One region of the Serratia sp. NA_112.1 genome, then DNA from elsewhere that is predicted to be linked to it. Evidence: predicted binding sites of a transcription regulator. Region 1 holds the regulator's gene; the other holds the start of a gene.
What was found. Region 1 encodes PurR, which represses purine synthesis genes. Its sites were predicted from a motif close to CANGCAAACGTTTGCNTG; they were not measured.
Positions count from the first base shown of each region.

Region 2: the regulator PurR is predicted to act here: its motif matches at 4,719-4,736, upstream of guaB (IMP dehydrogenase).

Region 1 is NZ_JBQZFO010000003.1:410,167-417,737, reverse strand. Features, by position in the region: gene rnt (ribonuclease T) at 1-330, shown strand, start outside; gene ACUTQ5_RS09850 (Grx4 family monothiol glutaredoxin) at 401-748, opposite strand; gene ACUTQ5_RS09845 (C40 family peptidase) at 1,163-1,984, shown strand; gene sodB (superoxide dismutase [Fe]) at 2,177-2,755, shown strand; gene cydH (cytochrome bd-I oxidase subunit CydH) at 2,809-2,898, opposite strand; gene purR (HTH-type transcriptional repressor PurR) at 3,222-4,247, shown strand; gene punR (DNA-binding transcriptional activator PunR) at 4,244-5,188, opposite strand; gene punC (purine nucleoside transporter PunC) at 5,312-6,520, shown strand; gene cfa (cyclopropane fatty acyl phospholipid synthase) at 6,861-7,571, shown strand, end outside.
Region 2 is NZ_JBQZFO010000010.1:6,410-13,980, forward strand. Features, by position in the region: gene ACUTQ5_RS17420 (ATP-binding protein) at 1-1,260, shown strand, start outside; gene guaA (glutamine-hydrolyzing GMP synthase) at 1,515-3,092, opposite strand; gene guaB (IMP dehydrogenase) at 3,194-4,657, opposite strand; gene xseA (exodeoxyribonuclease VII large subunit) at 4,828-6,204, shown strand; gene ACUTQ5_RS17440 (glycoside hydrolase family 31 protein) at 6,211-7,571, opposite strand, start outside.

The DNA.
Region 1 (7,571 bases):
ATTAAGGATCGCGGCTGTAACCGGGCGATAATTGTGGCGCATAACGCCAATTTTGATCACAGCTTCTTGATGGCAGCCGCCGAGCGCGCCAGCCTGAAACGCAATCCTTTCCACCCTTTCGCCACCTTTGATACCGCGGCGTTAAGCGGACTGGTGTTGGGACAGACGGTACTGGCCAAAGCCTGCATTGCCGCCGATATTCCCTTCGATAGTGCCCAGGCGCATTCAGCGCTGTATGACACCGAGCAAACCGCTCAGCTGTTCTGCGAGCTGGTTAACCGCTGGAAGCGTCTTGGCGGTTGGCCACTGGCCGCCACTAATACCGACTAAGACAAAAAAATCGGGCGGCCCAGTATTAGCTGGCACCGCCCGATGACTTGCAACAATAAAACCAAGCCGATTATGGCTGCTGGTCTTCCTGCTGTTTGTACTTCTCTGCCGTTTCTTTGATCAGCTGCTGCAATTCACCGCGCTGATACATTTCCATGATGATATCACAGCCGCCGACCAGCTCACCGTCTACCCACAGCTGTGGGAAAGTCGGCCAGTTGGCGTATTTCGGCAACTCGGAACGGATGTCCGGGTTCTGCAGAATATCAACATAAGCAAAGCGTTCGCCACAGGCAGACAGTGCCTGCACGGCTTGCGCCGAGAAACCGCAGTTTGGCAATTTCGGTGAACCTTTCATGTACAGCAGAATTGGGTTCTCAGTGATCTGGTGCTGAATTTTTTCAATCGTCGTCGTCATTATATTGCTTCCTCAAGCCAAATCTCATGGCTACAACATGCATCACACTGGCTATTGTAGCGGCTGGAACAGTTGCAAGAAAACGCCATCTTTTGCAAGGGCATTCCCCCGTTGTCAGTCGCGTCTCACCGGCAAGGCCTTTCCGGTCAAAACATATGCGCAGAATAACATTTTTAATCCGGCCATTTCACTAATATATTTCCTGTCAAAAAACGCCACTTAATAAGTTCCCTGGTGGTCGTTGTTGGTTTTTTATACATCAACGGTTTGATTTTTCGGCAAAAAAAATGCTATTAACGTTTTCTCACAATATGGATTATCATTTATGGGTTCTTCGCTGTTTTATATGGCGAAATTCGGGAATACTGTCACTCATTCGATATCTGTTCCGGGGCCAAGGTTGGTAACGTCGACATGCGTTTAATTCTTACGCTTTTTGTGCTGTTGTTTACACAGCTATTCTTTAATCTGGCGCACGCAGCGCCACAGTCGCGTGTTGCCGCTGAGCAGCGCAAGAGCCACGTAAACGAAGCCCGGCCGGATGACCGCAAGAAAAAGAAAGCGGTTAAAGCCAGCAGCAAAAAAGTGAAAGTCACTACTCCGCAGAAAACCGCCAAGGTCTCCAAAGCCAAAACAGAAAAAGCCGCTAAAAAGATCGTTAGCACAAAATCGAAAAACAAAACTCATAAAATAGCCAAAATTAAAGTGACTCCGCCGAAGAAGGGTTATAAAAAAGGCTATGGCCGCCATCGCAAAACCGGCATGGCAACCGCCAAATTGGTGGGTGACGAAAAGCCGCTGAAGCTCAGCCCGGCACACAAAAAACGCTACCAGCATGCCAAGCAAACCGCGATGGCCAAGCTGATGGATCAAATGGGTAAACCTTATCGCTGGGGGGGCACCTCGCCAAGAACCGGCTTTGATTGCAGCGGCCTGATTTATTACGCCTATAAAGACATCGTTAAAATTAAAATGCCGCGTACTGCCAACGAGATGTATCACCTGCGTGACGCAGCGCCAATCAAGAAGAGTGAACTGGAAAGTGGCGACCTGGTGTTCTTCCGCATTAACAACCGCGGTGTGGCTGACCATGTTGGGGTTTATCTGGGCAACGGTAAATTCATTCAGTCACCGCGTACCGGTGAAGAAATCCGCATCAGCCAACTCGACAACGACTACTGGCAAAACCACTACATCGGCGCACGCCGGGTTGTCACGCCAAAAACCATTCGATAATCTCTTTTGCGGCTGGCGCTGTCAGCCGCTCTCCCCTAATAGTTCCCGCAAACCTCATTGTTGTATTCAATCCCTTACCCGTTCCCCTGTATTTCATCGCGAAAATTGCTAATCTAAATACCCACAATAAAAACAGGTCAATCTATCGCCCATTGTTACGTCGGTGGACTGGCACTGTACAAGGAGAAAGCAATGTCGTTTGAACTTCCTGCATTACCTTATGAAAAAAACGCCCTCGAACCGCACATTTCCGCAGAAACCCTGGAATACCATTATGGCAAGCATCACAACGCCTACGTGGTGAACCTGAACAATCTGCTGAAAGGCAGTAAGTTTGAAGGGTTGTCCCTGGAAGAAATCGTTAAGGCCTCTGACGGCGGCATCTTCAACAATGCAGCCCAGATATGGAACCACACTTTCTATTGGCACTGTCTGTCGCCACAGGGCGGCGGTGAGCCTGAAGGTAAACTGGCTGAGGCAATAAATCAGGCATTTGGTTCTTTCGCCGCCTTTAAGCAGCAATTCAGCGACGCCGCAGTGAAAAACTTTGGCGCAGGCTGGACCTGGCTGGTGAAAACGCCAGAGAGTTCGCTGGCTATTGTTAACACCTCGAACGCGGCGACACCGCTGACCGGTGATGATAAACCACTGCTGACCGTCGACGTTTGGGAACACGCTTACTACATCGATTACCGCAACGCGCGACCTGCCTACCTGGAAAATTTCTGGTCACTGGTTAACTGGGCATTTGTGGAAAAGAACCTGGCGTAACGCGGGGAAAAACAATCAGGCGCAGCGAGCTGCGCCTGTTTTACTTGAGGGGATCAGTTCAAAGCAGCGGTGAAGCTGAAAGCAATAATCACGGCCAGCGCACAAACGGTGGTGAACAGTGACATTTTCAGATCGGTATCCATTACAACTCCTTTTCAGATTGGGTTGCCCAAGGGTAAAAGGCACACAATTAATGCGTCAAACCATTTTCACACAGTTAAACAATAAAATCTTGTTATCATTTCCCGGTTTATTATACCGATTACCTCTTCCACTTTGGCTCAATATGGGACAAAATTCGCAGTTCACAACTGTGTACCGGCAAAATGCCCCTCCTGACCAAGCGCTGACGACTTCAACACACTAAAAACTCAGTTTTCGCTTCTTTGGAGAAGGATCTACGCAGGCAAACGATTAACATCATACTTACATACTGCAACATGTGAGTTCAGGAGTCATTCTTTACATGGCAACGATTAAAGATGTGGCCAAACGCGCTGGCGTTTCCACCACCACCGTTTCGCACGTCATCAATAAGACTCGTTTCGTCGCCGAAGAGACTAAAGCGGCCGTTGGCGCTGCGATTAAAGAGCTGCATTACTCACCCAGCGCCGTAGCGCGCAGCCTGAAGGTCAATCACACCAAATCGATTGGCCTGCTGGCCACCTCCAGCGAAGCCCCCTACTTTGCCGAAGTAATCGAGGCGGTAGAAAACAGCTGCTACAGCAAAGGCTATACGCTGATTTTGTGCAACTCGCACAACAATCTGGACAAACAGCGGGCCTATCTGGCGATGCTGGCACAAAAACGTGTCGATGGCCTGCTGGTAATGTGTTCGGAATATCCAGACCAACTGCTGGGTATGCTGGAAGACTATCGCAATATTCCAATGGTCGTCATGGACTGGGGCGCAGCCCGCGGTGATTTTACCGATAGCATTATTGATAACGCCTTCGAAGGCGGCTATCTGGCCGGGCGTTATCTGATTGAACGCGGTCACCGCGATATCGGTGCCATTCCAGGCCAACTGTCGCGCAATACCGGTGGCGGCCGCCATCAGGGTTTTTTAAAAGCCATGGAAGAAGCCAATATCGAAGTACGCGACGAGTGGATTGTTCAGGGCGACTTTGAGCCGGAATCCGGTTACAAGGCCATGCACCAGATCTTGTCGCAGAAGCATCGGCCGACCGCGGTATTCTGCGGCGGCGACATCATGGCGATGGGCGCGATCTGCGCCGCCGACGAACTTGGGCTGCGGGTGCCACAAGACATTTCGGTAATTGGCTACGATAACGTGCGTAACGCCCGCTATTTCACCCCGGCGCTGACCACCATTCATCAACCCAAAGAGCGTTTGGGTGAGATGGCGTTCACCATGTTGCTGGACCGTATAATCAGCAAGCGCGAAGAGTCGCAGGTGATTGAAGTGCATCCAAAGCTGATTGAGCGCCGTTCGGTCGCTGACGGCCCATTCATCGATTACCGCCGCTAATTGCTATCGCCGGAAGCCGCTGTGGCTTCCGGCACCACTTCGCTTAGCCATTCCTGATTCAGCGTTTCACTGTCCCCCAGGTAATCCAACAGCCAGGCCATCGCCGGTGATGGCCTATTCTGCTGCCAGGTCAGGCAACAGGGGCTGGCCGGAAACGGCTGCTGCAGCTGCAACGCTACCAGTTCCCCACGCTGCACCAATGGCAAGGCCTGATGCGCCGGCATCATGCCAACGCATAGGCCGGCACACAGACAGTCCAGCGCCGAGGCCCAGTCCGGCACCACCAGCCGCCGTTGGTTATCCAGTGTCCAGGTGACCCGCTTGGGCAGATTACGCGAGGTATCTTCCAGACACAGGGACGGGAAAGGCCGCAGTTGATCATCATTCAACAGGCCGTCCAACGCCGCCAGCGGATGTTGCGGACTGACCACACACAGCCAGCGCATGTCGCCCATATCGCGAAAGGCAAAGCCGCCGCCGACCGGCACCGCACGCGTCGCCCCAATCGCCATATCAGCACGTCCGTCCACCAGCGCATCCCAGACGCCGTTAAACACTTCCAGTTGAACCAAAAGTTCTACGTCGGGAAAATGGCGATAAAAATCCAGCACCAGTTGGCGACAACGCTGGGGTTTAACAATGATGTCTACCGCAATTTTTAGTTGACCACGCCAACCGTTAGCCACCTGCTGGCACTGGCGGCGAGTGTCGAGCATTTTTTTGATGACACTGCGCGCTTCCTGCACAAATACCACGCCGGCCGGGGTCAGTTCCACGTCACGATGCCGCCGTTCAAACAGCGGAACTGCCAGCCATTGTTCCAATTGCCGCACGGTATAACTGACCGCCGAGGGCACTCGGTGCAGTTCCTGCGCCGCTGCGCTGAAACTACCTGTGCGGGCGACCGCATCTACCACATCGAGAGAATATTCAGACCACACAATCTTGCCTTCAATTTTTTTAACAGCACTTCGCAAATATTACCGTTTCACAAGCAGAGATCCAGCCGGATACACTTGCCGGCGCTAAAAACCTGCGACATTAAAATATTAACGAGAAATACCATGAGAAATTCCTTTGGTTTTATGTTCTACCTTGCCGGCCTGAGTATGCTGGGTTACCTGGCCACCGACATGTACCTGCCCGCCTTTGGTGTAATGCAGCAAGATCTGCAAATTTCCGCCGGGGCGATCAGTGCCAGCCTCAGTATCTTCCTGGCCGGCTTTGCCTTTGCTCAACTGCTATGGGGTCCGCTTTCCGACCGTCTTGGCCGTAAACCGGTATTGCTGATTGGCCTGGCGCTATTTGCGCTGGGATGCCTGGGCATGCTGTGGGTACAAAATGCCGTTCAACTGTGGTCACTGCGGTTTATCCAGGCGATTGGCGTCTGTTCCGCCGCCGTCACTTGGCAGGCACTGGTGATCGACCGCTACCGTGAAGGCAAGGCAAACCGCGTATTCGCCACCATTATGCCGCTGGTAGCCCTCTCACCGGCTCTGGCGCCACTGGTCGGTGCCTGGCTACTGAACCACATGGGCTGGCGTGCCATTTTCGCCGTGCTGCTGGGCATTACCGTCATTCTCTTGCTACCGACTCTGCTGTTGAAAGAAAACGCCAAATCTTTGCCTTCCGCAGAAAATAAAAACGCCCTGACCTTCTGGCAACTACTGAAATCTCCGGTATTCAGCGGCAGCGTTATCATCTTTGCCGCCTGCTCCGCCGGCTTCTTCGCCTGGCTGACCGGTTCACCCTTTATTCTTGGCGATATGGGGTACAGCCCAAATGATATCGGCCTGAGTTATGTGCCACAGACCCTGGCCTTCCTGTTAGGGGGTTATGGCTGCCGCACCGCGTTAAATCGCATTAATGGCAACACCTTACTGCCGTGGCTGCTGGTAGCTTATGGCATCAGTATGGTGACGTTATATCTGGTTGCCACGCTGACCGAACCCACGCTTACCACGCTGCTGCTCCCGTTCTGCGTGATGGCGCTGGCCAACGGTGCCACCTACCCAATCGTAGTGGCAAATGCGTTAACCCCGTTCCCGGCAGGCACAGGCAAAGCCGCAGCGCTGCAAAATACCCTGCAGTTGGGCCTGTGTTTTGTCGCCAGCATGCTGGTATCGGCCTTTATCAGCCAGCCGTTGTTGGCAACGGTGACGGTGATGGTTTCTATGGTAGTATTAGCCGCATTGGGCTATATGCTGCAACGGGGAAAAGTGATGGATGAACAGCAGGCGACGCGGCAGGAACATGCTAACTCAGCGTCATAATTGTATGTATTAATAATCACTTAAACAATATTTTTGCCGAGTGCGATTTACAGTTGAGTAAGCGTCTCGGCAAGCCTATACTCAAAACGACCTTTTAAAATAACACCTTTATAATTTCTTTATCACAAATTGCTGTTGTGTACGCGAATGGCGTCACACTTTTTTAAGGATTGTCTTTCCAGCGTTTCTTGCGCAGGAACCTTCTTAAAATTTTCCTCTGTTCATAGTCGGATATCAGGCACCACGGAACTTTTTGCCGTAGATAAACGTATGCACCCGCAGAATTTGTCTAAGCTATTTTTTGGCGGGTCATAAGTCAGAAGAAAGTGATGGAGAAGCTATGAGTTCATCGTGTATAGAAGATGTGAGCATCCAGGACAACCAATGGTATCGCATCGCTAATGAAATGCTCAGCATGGCCGGTATTGAAATAAACGGCTCACGCCCTTTCGATATTCAGGTTAAAAATCCCGATTTTTTTAAACGCGTGCTGCAGGAAGGTTCTCTTGGCCTGGGCGAAAGCTATATGGACGGCTGGTGGGAATGTGAACGGCTGGATATATTCTTTCAACACGTGGTCCGTGCCGGGCTGGAAAAGAAACTCCCCCGCCATTTAAAAGATACCCTGCGTATTGCCGCCGCGCGACTCACCAATTTGCAATCGAAGAAACGCGCCTGGATAGTCGGTAAAGAACATTACGATCTGGGGAACGATCTGTTTACGCAGATGCTCGATCCGCATATGCAATATTCCTGCGCCTACTGGAAAGAAGCCACTACGCTGGAAGAAGCGCAAGAAGCCAAGCTGCGGATGATTTGCGAGAAACTGCAGCTGCAGCCGGGCATGAGCCTGCTGGATATTGGTTGTGGCTGGGGCGGGCTTTCCGCCTATGCGGCGAAAAACTATGGTGTTTCGGTGGTGGGCGTGACCATTTCCGCCGAACAGCAAAAACTGGCACAGGAGCACTGCGTCGGACTGGACGTTGAAATCCGATTGCAAGACTACCGCGATTTACACCTGCAGTTTGACCGTATTGTTTCTGTCGGCATG
Region 2 (7,571 bases), on a different contig from region 1:
GTGCTGATGCTCAATTTGCTTTATGGGTTCGCCATTTACCGACACGCACTAACCTCGCATGCCTTCTTTATTCAGCAAGCCTTACTCGAAGAGAAAAGCTCGCGCCTTGCGGAACAATTTCGGCAAGCCAAAGAAGAAGCGGAACAAGCCTTGCTGGATAAAAACCAATTCCTTACTACCGCCAGTCATGATTTGCGTCAACCGGTGCATGCCATGGGTTTTTTGATCGAAGCCATCATCCATAAAAACCACGATGTCACGCTCATCCCCCAGCTATTGGATCTGCAGCAAAGTGTACGATCCGTGCATCTTATGTTTAATTCCTTACTCGATCTCAGCAAAATTGAATCCGGCAACGTCAGCACAGCCACTACCCATGTAGATATTGGTACCCTGCTTGATTCGGTGATGACCCTGTTTCGTGAAGAGGCGAATAGTCGGAAATTGTCATTGCGGGCCTGGCGGCCCAAGCGACGAATTCTCGTGGTGGGCGATCAGCTACTCATCAGGCAATCACTGATTAACCTGATACAAAATGCACTGCGTTATACGCAAAAAGGGGGCGTGCTGATAGCCATCCGCCCACAGGGGAGTGAATGTCTGTTCGAGGTGTGGGATACCGGCGTTGGCATTGCCGACGAAGAGAAAGGCAAAGTCTTTTCCCCCTATTATCGTCCCGAGCTGGCGTGGAAAATTGACAGTGCCGGCCATGGATTAGGGCTGGCGGTAGTGGCACGCTGCGCCAAACTGATGAAAGTGAAATACGGCATGCAATCCGTTGAAGGCAAGGGTTCACGTTTCTGGATGCGCTTCGCCCTTTACAACGGAGAATGCGAGCTACCAGAAAGCGCAAACAATTACTCAAATGCCATTACTCCCATCCGCTATGCGCCATTATACGGTTCCTGCCTGGTGGTGGACGACGATCCGCTGGTGACCTCCGCCTGGGAGAGTTTAATGAGCACCTGGGGCATCACAGTGCGTTGCGCCGCTTCCGCAGAGGAGGCTTTTGCGATTATCGACGAAGGCTTCTCGCCTTTCGCCGTGCTGTGCGATCAACGACTCCGCTCCGGGGAGAGCGGCTTCGATATCTTGAAAGCGCTGTTTGAGCGCCTGCCGGATACCAGCGGCGCCATGGTCAGCGGGGAATTCAACTCGCCGGTACTGCAAGAGGCCGAGCAGGAAGGCTACCTGGTATTGAGAAAACCGCTGGAGCCGGCGAAATTGCATGCTTTGTTGAGCCAATGGGCGAGCAGTTAGCGAACACAGACTGGCCGGAACGGGGCTCTGGCCCCGCCGCCAAAAAACGCCTTAAACACCAAGCCCCCGCAGGCAATGCCGCGATGTTGCGTACTAACCGATCGACGAACGCATCAAGCTCGGCGGCGGGCAATGCGTTGTGAACTTATGCCTGATAACTCCATAAAATTCCGTCACATAATAAAAAATCCCGCAGTTACGCGGGATTAGATGTGATTGCTGTTATTTAGCGCCAGCCTAAACCGGCCACTAAATCATTCCCACTCAATGGTAGCCGGTGGCTTGCCGCTGATGTCATAAACTACACGGGAAATGCCGTTCACTTCGTTGATGATGCGGTTGGAGACCCGGCCGAGGAAATCGTACGGCAGGTGCGCCCAATGCGCGGTCATAAAGTCGATGGTTTCCACTGCGCGCAGTGAAACAACCCAGTCGTATTTACGGCCGTCGCCCATCACGCCGACCGAACGTACCGGCAGGAACACGGTGAATGCCTGGCTGACCTTGTTGTACAGATCGGCCTTGTGCAGTTCTTCGATGAAGATGGCGTCGGCACGGCGCAGCAGGTCGCAGTACTCTTTCTTCACTTCGCCCAGCACGCGCACACCCAGACCTGGCCCCGGGAACGGGTGGCGGTACAGCATGTCGTAAGGCAGGCCCAGCTCCAGGCCGATTTTGCGCACTTCGTCTTTGAACAGCTCTTTCAGCGGTTCGACCAGGCCCAGCTTCATCTCTTTCGGCAGGCCGCCCACATTGTGGTGCGACTTGATCACGTGCGCTTTGCCAGTGGCAGAAGCGGCAGATTCGATCACGTCCGGGTAGATGGTGCCCTGCGCCAGCCATTTCACATCGGCTTGCTTGCAAGCTTCTTCGTCGAACAGCTCAACGAACACGCGGCCAATGATCTTGCGCTTGGCTTCCGGCTCGTCAACACCGGCCAGAGCGCTCAGGAAGCGGTCTTCCGCTGCGACGTGAACGATGTTCAGGCCGAAGTGGTCGCCAAACATTTCCAGTACCTGATCGGCTTCGTTCAGGCGCAGCAGGCCGTTGTCGACAAACACGCAGGTCAGGCGTTTGCCGATGGCGCGGTGCAGCAGCATGGCGGTAACAGAAGAATCCACACCGCCGGACAGGCCGAGGATCACGTGGTCTTCACCCACTTGCTCGCGGATACGCTCAACCGCATCTTCGATGATGGTCGCAGGCGTCCACAGGGCTTCACACTGGCAAATATCCAGCACGAAACGCTCCAGCATGCGCTGGCCCTGACGGGTGTGGGTCACTTCCGGGTGGAACTGCACGCCGTAGAAGCGTTTTTCTTCGTTGGCCATAATGGCAAACGGGCAGGTGTCAGTGCTGGCAACGGTCACGAAGTCAGCCGGAATAGCGGTCACTTTGTCGCCGTGGCTCATCCACACGTCCAGCAGCGGTTTGCCGGCCGGGCTCAGGGCGTCTTCAATGTCGCGCACCAAAGCGCTTTCGGTGGTGATTTCCACCTGGGCATAACCGAATTCACGCTCGTTGGAACCTTCTACCTGGCCACCCAACTGCATCGCCATGGTCTGCATGCCGTAGCATACGCCCAGCACCGGGACACCGGCGGTAAACACGTATTCTGGCGCGCGTGGGCTGTTGGCTTCGGTAGTGCTTTCCGGGCCGCCGGACAGGATGATGCCGCTTGGATTGAATTCGCGGATTTGCTCTTCGCTAACGTCCCAGGCCCACAGCTCACAGTAAACGCCGATTTCGCGCACGCGGCGGGCTACCAGTTGAGTGTATTGCGAACCAAAATCCAGAATAAGGATGCGATGCTTATGGATATTTTTTGTCATGTGAGGCGAATTCCAGCAACAGAGAAAAAGAGCGAAAATAGTGTTTTCGGGGTGAAGCGTTACGCCCCACCCCGGCTTCTCCCGCAGGAGAAGTTAAAGCATTAACCCATGCGGTAGTTCGGTGACTCTTTGGTGATGGTCACGTCATGCACGTGGCTTTCCTGAATGCCGGCGCCGCTGATGCGCACAAATTCAGCCTTGGTGCGCAGCTCGTCGATGGTGCCGCAACCGGTCAGGCCCATGCAAGAGCGCAGGCCGCCCATTTGCTGGTGAACAATGGCTTTCAGCATGCCTTTGTAAGCCACGCGGCCTTCGATACCTTCCGGCACCAGTTTGTCGGCGGCGTTATCGGTCTGGAAGTAACGGTCGGAAGAGCCTTTGGACATCGCGCCCAGTGAACCCATACCGCGATAGGATTTGAACGAACGGCCCTGATACAGCTCGATTTCGCCCGGAGATTCTTCGGTACCCGCCAGCATGGAGCCGACCATCACACAGGATGCACCCGCCGCGATAGCTTTGGCGATGTCACCGGAGAAACGGATGCCGCCGTCGGCGATAACCGGGATGCCGGTGCCTTCCAGCGCTTCAACCGCGTCGGCGATAGCGGTGATCTGCGGTACGCCCACGCCGGTAACGATACGAGTGGTACAGATGGAGCCAGGGCCGATCCCCACTTTCACCGCGCTCACGCCGGCGTCGGCCAGCGCTTTGGCACCAGAGGCCGTAGCGACGTTGCCGCCAACGATCTGCAGATCCGGGTATTTGGCGCGGGTTTCGCGAATGCGCTGCAATACGCCTTCGGAATGGCCGTGGGAGGAGTCAATCAGCAGGACGTCAACGCCGGCAGCGACCAGCGCATCAACGCGCTCTTCGTTACCTGCACCGGCACCAACCGCCGCGCCAACACGCAGGCGGCCATGCTCGTCCTTACAGGCGTTTGGCTTGCGCTCCGCCTTCTGGAAGTCTTTTACGGTGATCATGCCCAGCAGATGGAAGTTGTCGTCCACCACCAGCGCTTTCTCAACGCGTTTTTCGTGCATTCTTTGCAGCACGACTTCACGTGCTTCACCCTCTTTCACCGTGACCAGGCGCTCTTTCGGCGTCATCACGGCGGTAACAGGCTGGTTCAGATCGGTCACGAAGCGCACGTCACGGCCGGTGATAATACCGACCAGTTCGTTCTCTTCGGTCACTACCGGGTAGCCGGCAAAGCCGTTACGCGCGGTCAGTTCTTTCACTTCTTTCAGCGTGGTGGAGGGGGTTACGGCTTGCGGGTCGGTAACTACGCCGCTTTCATGTTTTTTCACGCGGCGGACTTCTTCAGCCTGACGCTCGATGGACATGTTTTTGTGAATGAAGCCCAGGCCGCCTTCCTGCGCCAGCGCGATGGCCAGGCCAGCTTCGGTTACGGTATCCATGGCTGCGGACAGCATAGGGATATTCAGGCGGATAGTTTTGGTCAGTTGGGTGCCAAGCTCTGCGGTATTAGGCAGAACTGTGGAGTGAGCTGGAACCAGTAGAACGTCGTCAAACGTGAGTGCTTCTTTCGCGATACGTAGCATGGGCAATATCTCACCAGAGTGGGCTGTGAAAAAGATAAAATATTGCCGCGGCATTATACAGAGCGTAATCGGTTGCCTCCAGCACTTTCTCACAAAAACTCTTGATTACCTTTTTCAGCCCTGTAGTATCGACCAATTAAGTGGTTGTTTTGGAATTTGATCTGGGTCACATGTCGCTACCTGTCTCGCCGTCTATTTTTACCGTAAGCCGCCTGAATCAGACGGTTCGACAGCTGCTGGAAATGGAAATGGGCCAAATCTGGCTCTCTGCCGAGATCTCCAACTTCTCCCAACCCTCTTCCGGCCACTGGTATTTCACGCTGAAAGACGATCGTGCGCAGGTCCGTTGTGCGATGTTCCGCAACACGAATCGCCGCACCACCTTCCGCCCGCAAAACGGCCAGCAAGTGTTGGTTCGCGCCAGCATCACGCTGTATGAACCGCGCGGCGACTATCAGCTGATTGCCGAAAGCATGCAACCTGCCGGTGACGGCCTGTTGCAACAGCAATTCGATCAACTGAAACAGCGCCTGAGCGCCGAAGGCCTGTTCGACCAACACTTCAAACAACCGCTGCCCAACCCGGCCAAACGCGTCGGGGTGATCACCTCCGCCAGCGGCGCGGCGCTGCACGATGTGCTGCAGGTGCTGCAACGGCGCGATCCTTCGCTGCCTATCGTTATCTACCCGACCTCGGTGCAGGGTGCGGAAGCGCCATTGCAAATTGTGCGTGCCATCGAAACGGCTAACCGCCGCGACGAGTGTGACGTGCTGATCGTCGGCCGTGGTGGCGGTTCGCTGGAAGATCTGTGGAGTTTTAATGACGAACGCGTGGCGCGGGCGATTTTCGCCAGCCGCATTCCGATCGTCAGCGCCGTCGGCCATGAAACCGACGTCACCATTGCCGACTTTGTTGCCGACCTGCGTGCGCCAACCCCTTCAGCCGCCGCCGAACTGGTCAGCCGCAATCAGCAGGAGCTGCTGCGTCAGTTGCAATCCCAGCAGCAGCGGATGGAAATGGCGATGGATTACTATCTGGCCCAGCGTCAGCAGCAGTTCACCCGCATCAACCACCGTTTGCAGCAACAGCATCCACACCTGCGCCTAGCGCGTCAGCAGACGCTGTTGTTCAAACTGCAGCGCCGGCTGGAAGATGGCATGCAGAACCAACTGCGAGTGTCTTCACGCCGCAGCGAGCGGGCGCAACAACGCTTGGCGCAGATGCAGCCACAGGCACGCATTCACCGTTATCAGCAACGCGTGCAGCAGCAGGAATACCGACTACAGCAGGCGCTGGAGCGCCAACTCAATGCTTACCGCCAGCGTTTCGGCGTGGCCTGCAGCCAGCTCGAAGCAGTCAGCCCGTTGGCGACGCTGGCGCGTGGCTACAGCGTGACGCAAACCCCACGCGGCGAACTGCTGAAAACCACCAAACAGGCGCAGGTAGGTGAATTACTGAAAACCCGTCTGCAGGATGGCTGGGTGGAAAGCGAGGTAAAAACCATTACCCTGACTAAAAAGCCGCGCAAAAAGCGCGCGACTGAATAACTCCGCTTATTCCAGCATAAAACTGTTGCCTGGCGCGCCGTTGATCCACAGTTCCCGCGTTTCTCCGGCAGGCAAGCTGAAGGTCAGGGTTCGCCATGCCGGTTTAAAGCGGCCCTCGGTGGTGATGTTCAGCATGATGCGCTGATTGTCACTGAGCATCTCCCAGCGCAGCCACAACGCATCGCCCTGCTGCCAGCCATAACTTTCCCCATCATCTTCGAATAACAACCCAGAAGCGCTGCCACAGCCTTTTTGCGGGTACAATTTAAGCTCACGTCGATCGTCTGCCGTTACGTCAACATGCGCCAGGCGGGATGACAATGGCAATGCCGCACCGGCACGCACCAGCAGCGGCAAGCGTTCCAGTGGGGCTTCCAGCACCACCGTCTGGCCACCACTGAACCATTGGCCGCTGTGGAAGCAGTACCAACCTTCGCCATTATCCGGCAGATAAACCGAACGCGCACGCTGCCCCTGCTCTACTACGCTGGCCACCAGCAGATCGCGACCAATCATAAAATCATCGGTTTCTTTCAGGGTCTGTTCGTCATGCTCATGGTCGAGGAAGGTCGGGCGCAGCATCGGTTCGTCGTCGGCACTGGCCTGCCACAACAGGGTGTAGAAATACGGCATCAGTCGGTAACGCAGGTTAATCGCCTCGCGCACCGCTGGGGTGGCGGCCGGATACATCCAGGGCTCGTTAACCGTCGCGTCGTCGTTCCAGGAGTGAATGGTGAAACGCGGGTGCATCACGCCGTTTTGCACCCAGCGCACCAACAGTTCGGCGTCCGGTTTGTCGCCGGAAAAACCGCCGACGTCGTGCCCCAGGTTATACAGGCCGGACAGACTCATGCCCAACCCCATGCGAATGTTGTAACGCAAAGTCTGCCAGTTGGTGCGGTTGTCGCCGCTCCAGGTCTGGACATAACGCTGCATGCCGGCGCAACCGGAACGCGAGATCAGGTAGGGCCGCAGCTCGGGAGCAAAGCGTTGCTGAGCCTCCATTGAAGCGCGCATCATCAGTAAGGGCATCACCGGGCGAATGTGTTTGATGGCGATAGGTGTGCCAAAGCCGTGGCAACGCGCTTCTGAGTCCCACACTTCGTATTCGTTATTGTCATTCCAGGTGGAATCGATGCCCATCTCCAGCAACTGCTGCGTCACGCCCTGCTGCCACCATTGCACCGTCGCCGGATTGGTGAAATCGAGGTGCGAGCCTTCGTCATCCCAAAAGCTGGAACGCTCCGGCTGGTCGCTTTCCGAATCGCGGATAAACAGCCCCTGCTCCGCCGCCTGTCGGTACTGCGGATGATCCTGCAACAGGCAGGGTTTGATGTTGGCCGCCAACTTTAACCCGGCATCATGAA